2 linked regions of the Methylomagnum ishizawai genome follow. The protein of the gene in region 2 binds, or shares a complex with, the protein of the main gene of each other region. Links are inferred from orthologs where the notes say so. Each region holds a gene or a part of one and is shown on either strand. Other genes may lie near its edges.

What was found.
Region 1: the proteins of tsaD (region 2) and tsaB are in contact, whole or in part, in a solved structure (PDB 4WQ4), measured with the Escherichia coli proteins. The link is inferred for Methylomagnum ishizawai from one-to-one orthologs.

Annotation. Positions count from the first base shown.
Region 1 is NZ_FXAM01000001.1:2,626,186-2,630,767, forward strand. What follows is about bases 774-3,494. They hold tsaB (tRNA (adenosine(37)-N6)-threonylcarbamoyltransferase complex dimerization subunit type 1 TsaB), read right to left. Parts: upstream 2,622-3,494; coding sequence 1,926-2,621; downstream 774-1,925. Other genes in these bases: B9N93_RS11670 (glycoside hydrolase family 44 protein), read left to right, coding at 774-1,852; B9N93_RS11680 (ATP-dependent DNA helicase), read right to left, coding at 2,638-3,494. Outside these bases: more of B9N93_RS11670, read left to right, coding at 1-773; more of B9N93_RS11680, read right to left, coding at 3,495-4,563; B9N93_RS11685 (tetratricopeptide repeat protein), read right to left, coding at 4,566-4,582. UniProt on the Escherichia coli protein: Required for the formation of a threonylcarbamoyl group on adenosine at position 37 (t(6)A37) in tRNAs that read codons beginning with adenine.
Region 2 is NZ_FXAM01000001.1:4,103,457-4,108,180, reverse strand. What follows is about bases 894-3,756. They hold tsaD (tRNA (adenosine(37)-N6)-threonylcarbamoyltransferase complex transferase subunit TsaD), read right to left. Parts: upstream 2,901-3,756; coding sequence 1,887-2,900; downstream 894-1,886. Other genes in these bases: dnaG (DNA primase), read left to right, coding at 3,741-3,756; B9N93_RS18450 (GatB/YqeY domain-containing protein), read left to right, coding at 3,252-3,701; rpsU (30S ribosomal protein S21), read left to right, coding at 3,002-3,235; B9N93_RS24930 (hypothetical protein), read left to right, coding at 1,501-1,983; B9N93_RS24935 (hypothetical protein), read left to right, coding at 1,052-1,456. Outside these bases: folK (2-amino-4-hydroxy-6-hydroxymethyldihydropteridine diphosphokinase), read right to left, coding at 1-10; folB (dihydroneopterin aldolase), read right to left, coding at 3-365; more of plsY, read left to right, coding at 443-893; more of dnaG, read left to right, coding at 3,757-4,724.

The DNA.
Region 1 (4,582 bases), 1.5 Mb from region 2 along the record:
CCCGACCACGCCGCCCACCTTGTCCACCCCGACCGCGACCGGCGTGGAAGGCCATAAAATCACCTTGAAATGGACCACCGACCGGCCTTGCACCGCCGAACTGAGTTTCCAGAAGCAGGGCGGTGCGGAAACGCTGCGACGCACGCTCACCGACTTCGCCACCGCACGCAGCCTGTTGATCGACTTGCTGGAACCGTCCGCGGCCTATACCGGAACCCTCAAGGTCACCGACCATTTCGGCAACCAAGCCTCCAGCGCCGTCGCTTTCACCACCAAGGCCGGTAGCAGCGTCGATGTCGGGGTGACGCTGAATCCCGCCAACCGCAAACCCATCTCCCCTTATATCTACGGCAGCAACCAGAACCACGGCGCACCGCAATACACCTTCGGACGCCTAGGCGGCAACCGCTGGACCGCCTACAACTGGGAGAACAACGCCAGCAACGCCGGCGTCGATTACCTCAACGAGAACGACGATTACCTGCCCTGGGTCGAGGGGGTGCCCGCCAACCAGTACAACGTGCCGGGCCGGGCGGTTTCCTACGAGGTGGACAAGGTGTTCGCCGCCACCGGCCACGCCGAGGCGGTCCTGGTCACGGTGCCGATCCTGGGCTATGTCGCCGCCGACAAGGGTCCGGGGGGCGATGTCGCCGATTCCGGTCCCAATTACCTGCAAACCCGCTTCAAACAGGTTGATCTGGAGAAGAACGCGCCTTTCACCACCATGCCGGATACTGCCGATCCTTTCGTTTTCACCGACGAATATATCAACTGGATCAAGACCGTGGTCAAACCGGCCCATCCCGGCAAGCAGGTCTTCTACTCGCTGGATAATGAGCCGGATATCTGGTTCGCCAGCCATCCGCGCATCGAGCCACACCAGGAGTCCTACGACAGCCTGTGCCAGAAGAACCAAGCCGCCGCCGAGACCATCAAGACGGTCGATCCCAATGCCATGGTATTCGGTTTCGTGAGCTATGGCTGGTATGGCTTCACCTATCTCCAGGGCGCACCCGATGGCGGCGGATCGGACCATGCCAGCAAGGGCGATTTCACCGAGTACTACCTGGACCGCATGAGACAGGCCGAAACCACCGCCGGCAAGCGTTTGGTCGATGTGCTGGACCTGCATTTCTACACCGAGGCCAAATCGGCGGGCGGTTCGCCGGTCGGGTATTACTGGGATGGCAGCCAGATGGCCACGCTCAACACGCCCGAAGTGGTCGCGGCCCGCTTGCAAGCGACGCGCTCGCTGTGGGATGCCGGTTATGTGGAGAATTCCTGGATTCCGGGAGTACTGCCGGAGGGCGACAAGGCCATCCGCTTGATTCCCAGGATGAAGGCCAAGATCGACGCGCACTACCCCGGCACGAAGTTCGCCATCACCGAATATAACTACGGCGGCGGCAACCACATCTCGGGAGCTTTGGCCGAAGCGGACGCCTTGGGCATCTTCGGCCAGCAAGGCGTATTCGCCGCCACCCGTTGGCAGATGGGCGGCACCGAGCCGTTCATCGAGGCCGCTTTCCTGATGTACCGGAGTTTCGATGGCAAGGCGGCGAACTTCGGGGATATCGCCTTGGATGCTCAATCCGCCGATGTCACCAAGGTATCGGTCTATGCCAGCGTGGATTCCAGCGTGGCGGGTCGTTCGGTGTTCGTGGCGATCAACCGTAGCGACAAAGCCCAGGACGTGGGCTTGCAAGGCTTGCCGAACCAAGGCACGGCGCGGGTCTACCGGCTGGCCGGGACCGCGACCACGCCCGTTTATATGGGTTCGGTCCCCGTCACCAAGACCCAACTGGTGGTGGCCCTGCCGCCGATGAGTGTGTCCACCCTCGAAATCCGCTGAGGCTGGTGCTTTAACCGGACCTGGAAACGCCCGTGGGATGCGCCGACGCACATTCCACGGGCGTTCTGGTCTCTCAGGTCAAGCTGGGCAATTGGGGTTTTTTCGCCACGTTGTCCCGCAGATAAATGGGCTGGACCTGCTCCACCGGCACTGCCACGCCCGCCTGAAAAGCCGCCGCCCCCAGCCGGGCGACAAACCCGGCGCGGGGGAACTGCCCTTCCAACACGGTCAGCACCCGCCCGCCCAGGCGCTCCCCCAATACGGCACCATAGGTCGCCCAACCACTCCCGGTCGCCACGCCCCGGACCGCCTCGGGAAACGACGCTTGCTCTGCCGGAAGCACGGCTTCCTCCCCCAGCAATTCGGCCCAGCCCGTCCCACCCCGCCGGTACACGGCCCAATAGACTTCCCCCATCCGGGCATCGATGCAGGGAAAAGCGGTGTCCAGCCCGGTTGCGGCCAGGGCCGCCTCGGCCAGGGCCGCCAAGGTCGAAACCGGCACCACCGGCAAATCCGCCCCGAAAGCGATACCTTGAGCCACGCCTGCCGCGATCCGCACCCCGGTGAACGAACCCGGCCCGCGCCCGAAAGCCAGGGCGTCGAGCTGGCCGACAACCAGCCCCGCTTCCGCCAATAGCTCGTCCACCATGGGCAGGATCAGGCTGTTGTGCAGGCGCGGGGCCAGTTGGTAACGCTCGATCAGTTGGTCTCCCACCAGCAAAGCGGCGGAACAAGCTTCGGTGGCGGTTTCGATGGCGAGTAGGTTCATGGTCGTGTGCGTCTCCTCAGGGCGTGGCGAAAAAGCGTTCCACATCGGCCAGTGCGTGGCTCCGGGGCATGTCCGGGAGGCTGTCCAGGAACTCTTCGCCATAAGAGCGGCCCACTAGACGCGGATCGCATAGCACCAGCACGCCCCGGTCGGTCTGGTTGCGGATCAAGCGGCCCACGCCCTGTTTCAGAGCCAGGATGGCCGTGGGCAATTGATAAGACATGAAGGGGTTCGCCCCGGTTTTCTTCAGGCTTTCCAAACGGGCGCTCAACACCGGATCGCCGGGCGAGGCGAACGGCAGTTTGTCGATGATGACGCAGGACAGGGCCGGACCTTGCACATCCACGCCTTCCCAAAAGCTGGCCGTGCCCAACAAAATGCCATTCCCCGCCCGCTTGAACAATTCCAGCAAGGTGGATTTGGGCTGGCTGCCTTGGATGAACAGGGGATAGTCGAAATATTCGGGCAGGCGCTTGGCGGCTTCCGCCAAAGCTTGGTGCGAAGTGAACAACAAGAACGCCCTGCCCCGGCTGGCCCGCAACACCGGCACAGCGGCGCGGATCACGGCTTGGGTATAGCCCTGGGTTCCCGGATCGGGCAAGCCAGGCGGCAGGTATAGCAATGATTGGCGTTGATAGTCGAACGGGCTGTCCCAGGCTTTGCACTCGGCTTCCTGGAGTCCGCACTGGTGGATGAAATGCCCGAAGTCGCCGCCCACGGTCAGGGTGGCCGAGGCGAACACCCAGGCGGCTTGGCTGTACTGGCGGAATTTGCCGAACTCGTCGGCGACGGTCAGCGGCGTGCGGTTCAGGCTGAAGGCGCGTTTACGGGTTTCGAACCAACGCACGGTGTCGCCGCCGTCGGTGTTCTCGTTATCGTCGAGGAAAGCGTCGAGCCGGGAGCCGATCTCGAAACAGCGCTTGTAGCAGGACTCCAAGCCCTTGCCGCGTACCGCCAAAGGCTTGAGCAGGTCGGCCAATTGGCCCAATTGCATGAACAAGCCACCGATGATTTCCTTGACCAAGGGATCGTCCGCCACCCGGTGCCAAGCTTCGCGGCGGGTGGTTTCCACTCCCAGCGCCAGCCGCAAATCCTCGGTTTGGCGGTGCAGCCAATCGGCCTCGTCTTGTAGCGCGGGCACGTCGCGGGCGTCCTTGATCCACTCGGCGGTGATATCGTCGGCCAGTTCGGTGAATTGGCGCGAGGTTACGCTCAGCCCAAGGAACTGGGTGGACGATTCCAGGAATTGATGGGCCTCGTCCACCACGATGGCTTGGACATTCGGCAAAAGTTCGCCGAAACCATCGTTCCTCAGGGTCCAATCCGCCCAGAGCAAATGATGGTTGATGACCACCACATCGGCTTCCAGCGCGGCGCGGCGGGCCTTGACCAGATGGCATTCCGCATATTGGGGGCATTCCGAACCCAGGCAATTATCCACGGTGGAAGTCGCCGCCGCCCATAGGGGCGAGGATTCCGGCACGTCCACCGCTTCGGCGATATCGCCGGTCTGGGTGTGCTTGGCCCAGCGGCGGATGGCTTCCAGCGTGGCGGCGTCGGCGGGACCATAGCCGCTCTTGAAGCCCAGGGTGGTTTGCAGCCGGTAGATGCACAGATAATTGGCGCGGCCCTTCAGCAGCACGGCTTGGAACGGCAGGCCCAAGGCGTGCCGGACCAAGGGTAAATCCTTGCGGTAAAGTTGGTCTTGCAAGGTCTTGGTGGCGGTGGAGATGATGGCTTTCTTGCCTGACAGGAGGACCGGGATCAGGTAGGCCAGGGTTTTGCCGGTGCCGGTGCCGGCCTCGGCCACGAGGTTGCCGCCCTGTTCCAAGGTTGCCGCCACGGCCTCGGCCATTTCCAACTGGGCCGGACGGGACTCGAAACCCGGCAAGCGCTGCACCAACAGGCCATCGGGGCCAAACAAGCTGTGGAAGTCGTGCATTATTACTGCCCCGCTTTGC
Region 2 (4,724 bases):
CCTCAGGCATGTCCCGGCTTGTGTCCGCGCTCGATCACGAGGCCCACGTCGCAGCCCTGGATCGCGCCCCGCTTATTCAAGGTCAGCCGCAGCCAGGGCACGCCGAATTCCTCGATCACGATCCCGGCGATGCGCTCGGCCAGGGTTTCGACCAGGAGGCAGCCGCTGGTTTCGACGAAGCTGATCAGCCGCCGCGACACCGCCTTGTAATCGACGGTATGGGCGATATCGTCGGACGCGGCGGCGGGCCGGATATCCGTGGCCATTTCCAAGTCCAGGATCACGGCCTGCTTGGTTTTGCGCTCCCAATCGTAGAGGCCGATCACCGTCTCGATCCGCAAACCCCGGAGAAATATAATGTCCATCGCCAATCCGTCCTGTGTTGAGTGTGCGGAATTGGTAGCATAAAAAGATCGAATTTTACAACCGGGGTGGTGCTGCGATGTTGGAATGGATTTTGATTCCTTTGGCCTATGGGTTGGGTTCCTTGTCCAGCGCGGTGCTGGTCAGCCGCCTGTTCGATCTGCCCGACCCCCGCGAGGAGGGCTCCAAGAATCCCGGCGCGACCAATGTGCTGCGCCTCGGCGGCAAGAAAGCCGCCATCATCACCCTGCTGGGCGATGCGCTGAAAGGCTTGATCCCGGTGTTGATCGCCAAGGGATTGGGCGCGGAACCCATGGTTGTGGGATTGGTGGGGCTGGCCGCGTTCATCGGCCATTTGTTCCCGGTGTTCTTCGGCTTCAAGGGCGGGAAGGGCGTCGCCACGGCCTTGGGGATTTTGAGCGGGTTCGCTTGGGGGGTCGGCGCGGCGGCGCTGGCGACCTGGATCGGTGTGGCCTTCGCCTTCCGCTATTCCTCGCTGTCGGCCTTGGTGGCGGCGGCTTTGGCCCCGGTCTATGTCTGGCTGTGGGCGGGGCAGTCGCCCGCGCTGACCGCCGTCGCCGTGGTGATGAGCGCCCTGTTGTTCTGGCGGCATAAGGGCAATATCGAACGCTTGCTCAAGGGCGAAGAGAGCAAGATCGGCAATAAGAAGGGTTAGGACGTGCTCGCTATGGCACTTCAATCATATTGGTCGGTGATGTATGTCGGCCCACATCATGGAGTGTTCTTGAAAAAGTTAGAGCGGCTCGCGGGTTTTACCGCTCTGGAGTTGGAGCGTGAACGTTTCATCATGTGGGAAGAAAGGGTCGAACACACTAGCTTTCTAGTCGAACACCGCGCAAGAACTTGGCCCGAACTCATTGTTGATGTGTTGCATATCGCTCAGCGCGTTTGTCCTGCATGGAAGCTTGTCATGGGCAACAAGGCTGTTGTGGCTGAAACTGGCCCAGCATGCAGTGGCGTTGAGGGATACACACAACGCATTTCTGGTACAAGAACTATGCGCTGGGAAATCAATGAGGCGCAGTACTACAATCGCATGAGGTGGCTAAGTGGTCAGCCCAACCGCTGGTAAAGCCAAGCTGGCTCGGCCTAACTCTGCGATAGGGGGCGGCGTTCATGCGAACCTATAGCGGACACCGGCAACCCGATTTCCATGTCCGCTATCGTTTTTTCAGTCCTGCCGAAGGGGGGCGGAGTACCCCGCCACGCCAGCATACCCGTTGGGATTTCCTATATGCGGATGACGATCCCCGGCGTGATCGCCTCTACATGATCTGGCCCGAATTCATCGATCCGGCGGGTTCGGTCTGGCCGGAAGGGGAAGTTCCAATGGAAGGCGATGCCTTGATGTTCATCGTCAATCCAGACTGGGTTTCCCAGCATAGGCAGCGCATTGCCGTCGGCACCCGGGGCTTTTTCATGGAAGGGTCGCGCAAGGTCGCCGCATGCGAAGTCACGGCCCTATTGGGCCTTTCCGTCCAACCCGGTAAAACCTGGATGAGCTACGGCGGCGTCAACTCGGTCAACGGCCAACGCGGCTGCGCCCGGATTTCCGCCGGTTCCACATGGCCCGCCAACAAGCGTTGGCAACCCGCATAGGCGATCATCGCCCCGTTATCCCCGCAGAAAGCCAAGCGCGGGAAATACACCCGATAACCTTCCTTCCGCGCCATATCATCCAGCTTTTCCCGCATCAGACGGTTGGCGCTGACCCCGCCCGCCACCACCAAGCGCTTCAACCCGGTTTCCCGCAAGGCCCGCCGCGATTTGATCAACAAAGTATCCACCACCGCCGCCTGGAACGCCGCCGCGATATCGGCCTTATCCTGGCGGGTGCCTTCAGTCGTGGCGAGCGTGGTCAAAGTGTGGGTCTTGAGTCCGCTGAAGCTGAAATCCAAGCCGGGCCGGTCGGTCATCGGGCGCGGGAAATCGAAGCGGTCCGCCCGGCCTTCATCGGCCAGCTTGGCGATTTCCGGGCCGCCCGGATACCCAAGGCCCAGCATCTTGGCGGTCTTGTCGAAAGCCTCCCCGGCGGCGTCGTCCAACGATTCGCCCAGGATGCGATAGCCGCCTATGCCTTCCACTTCCACCAACTGGGTATGTCCGCCCGACACCAACAGCGCGATGAACGGGAATTCCGGCGCGTCGGGTTCCAATAACGGCGCGAGCAAATGGCCTTCCATGTGGTGGACGCCGACGCAAGGGATATTCAGGGTCCAGGCCAGACTCCGGGCCACGGCGGCCCCCACCAACAAAGCGCCCACCAGCCCCGGCCCCCGCGTATAGGCGATGCCGCCCAAATCCCGCTGAGTCAGCCCCGCCTCGCCCAAGACCCGGCGGATCAAGGGAATCAGCTTCTTGACGTGGTCGCGGGAGGCCAATTCAGGCACCACGCCGCCATATTCCGCATGGGTCTTCACTTGGCTATAGAGCGCATGGGCGAGCAGCCCTTGTTCCGGGTGGTAGACCGCCACGCCGGTTTCGTCGCAGGAGGTTTCGATGCCGAGTACGAACATTGGTTTTTGCCTTCGTGAGCCGAGAGCGTATAATTATCCCCTTTTAATTCGGGGCCGGGATATCCGGCTGTCAATTTCCTATCAACCCTTTGGGGAGCTACATGCCTTCGATCAAGATCAGAGAAAACGAGCCGTTTGAAATCGCCATCCGCCGTTTCAAACGGGCCTGCGAAAAAGCCGGCGTCCTGTCGGAAGTCCGTCGCCGCGAGTTCTACGAGAAGCCCACCGAAGAGCGCAAGCGCAAAGCCGCCGCCGCCGTCAAGCGCCACCTGAAGAAGCTCTCCCGCGAACGCTTCGCCCTGCAGAACCTCCGCAAAGGCCGTCCGCAAGTCTGATCCTGGATTCCCCGCCATGAGTTCCCTCAAAGAAAGCCTGCAAGCCGACATGAAAACCGCCATGAAAGGCGGCGACAAGGATCGCCTGGGCGTGATCCGTTTGATCATGGCGGCGATCAAGCAGCGCGAAGTGGACGAGCGCATCAGCCTGGACGATGCCCAGGTCGTCGCCCTGCTCGACAAGATGATCAAGCAACGGCGTGAATCCATCGTCCAATACCAAGCGGGTAGCCGCGAAGATTTGGCGGCGATTGAAAGCGCCGAGATCGCGGTGATCCAAGCCTATCTCCCAGAAGCCCTCACCGAAGCCGAGATCGACGCCTTGATCCAGGCCGCGCTGGCCGCAACCGGCGCCACCGGCGTCGGCGGCATGGGCAAGGTGATGGCCGTGCTGAAACCCCAGATGCAGGGCCGGGCCGATATGACCGTGGTCAGCGCCAGGGTCAAAAGCCTGCTCGGTGCCTGACTGCCGCAGGGCACCGTGCCTCCCGCCGGATCATGAACGATGGCCGGCAAGATTCCCGAACACTTCATCCAAGAAGTCCTCGCCCGCGTCGATCTGGTCGAACTGATCGACGCGCGGGTTCCCCTCAAGCGCTCGGGCGGCAACTTCATAGCCCGCTGCCCCTTCCACAACGAGAAATCCCCCAGCTTCTCGGTCAGTCGCGACAAGCAGTTCTATCATTGCTTCGGCTGCGGGGCCAGCGGCAACGCCATTGGCTTCCTGATGGAATACGACCGCCTGAGTTTCCGCGAGGCCATGGAAACCCTGGCCGATACGGCCGGACTCAAAATCCCCGAGGAACCGCGCCCCGGTAAACCCGACACGCCGCGCCCGGAACCGACCGCCGATTTATACGCCGTGCTGGATTGGGCCGCCCGCTGCTACCAAACCCAGCTCAAAACCCATCCCGAAGCCGCCCGCGCCGTCGAATACCTGAAAGGCCGCGGCGTCACTGGCGAGATCGCCCAACGCTATCGCTTGGGTTACGCCCCACCCGGCTACCGCGTCCTGCCCCAGGATTTCCCGCTGGACACGCTGAAGGCGGCGGGCCTCGTCACCGTCAAGGAGGGTGGCACCGCCTACGATTGGTTCCGTGACCGCGTGGTCTTTCCCATCCGCGACCGCCGCGGGCGGGTGGTGGGCTTCGGCGGGCGGGTGCTGGGCGATGGGGTGCCCAAATACTTGAATTCCCCCGAAACCGCCACATTTAAAAAAAGCCACGAAGTCTATGGACTCTATGAGTTGCTGAACGCGGTCAGGAAACCCGAATTCGTCCTGGTGGTCGAGGGCTATATGGACGTGATCGCGTTGGCGCAGTTCGGCATCCCCAACGCCGTCGCCACGCTCGGCACCGCCACTTCCGGCGACCACATCAACCTGTTATTCCGCTACGCTGGCGAATTGGTGTTTTGCTTCGACGGCGACACGGCGGGGCGCAACGCGGCCTGGAAAGCCCTGGAAGCCAGCCTGCCCGCCCTGCGCGAT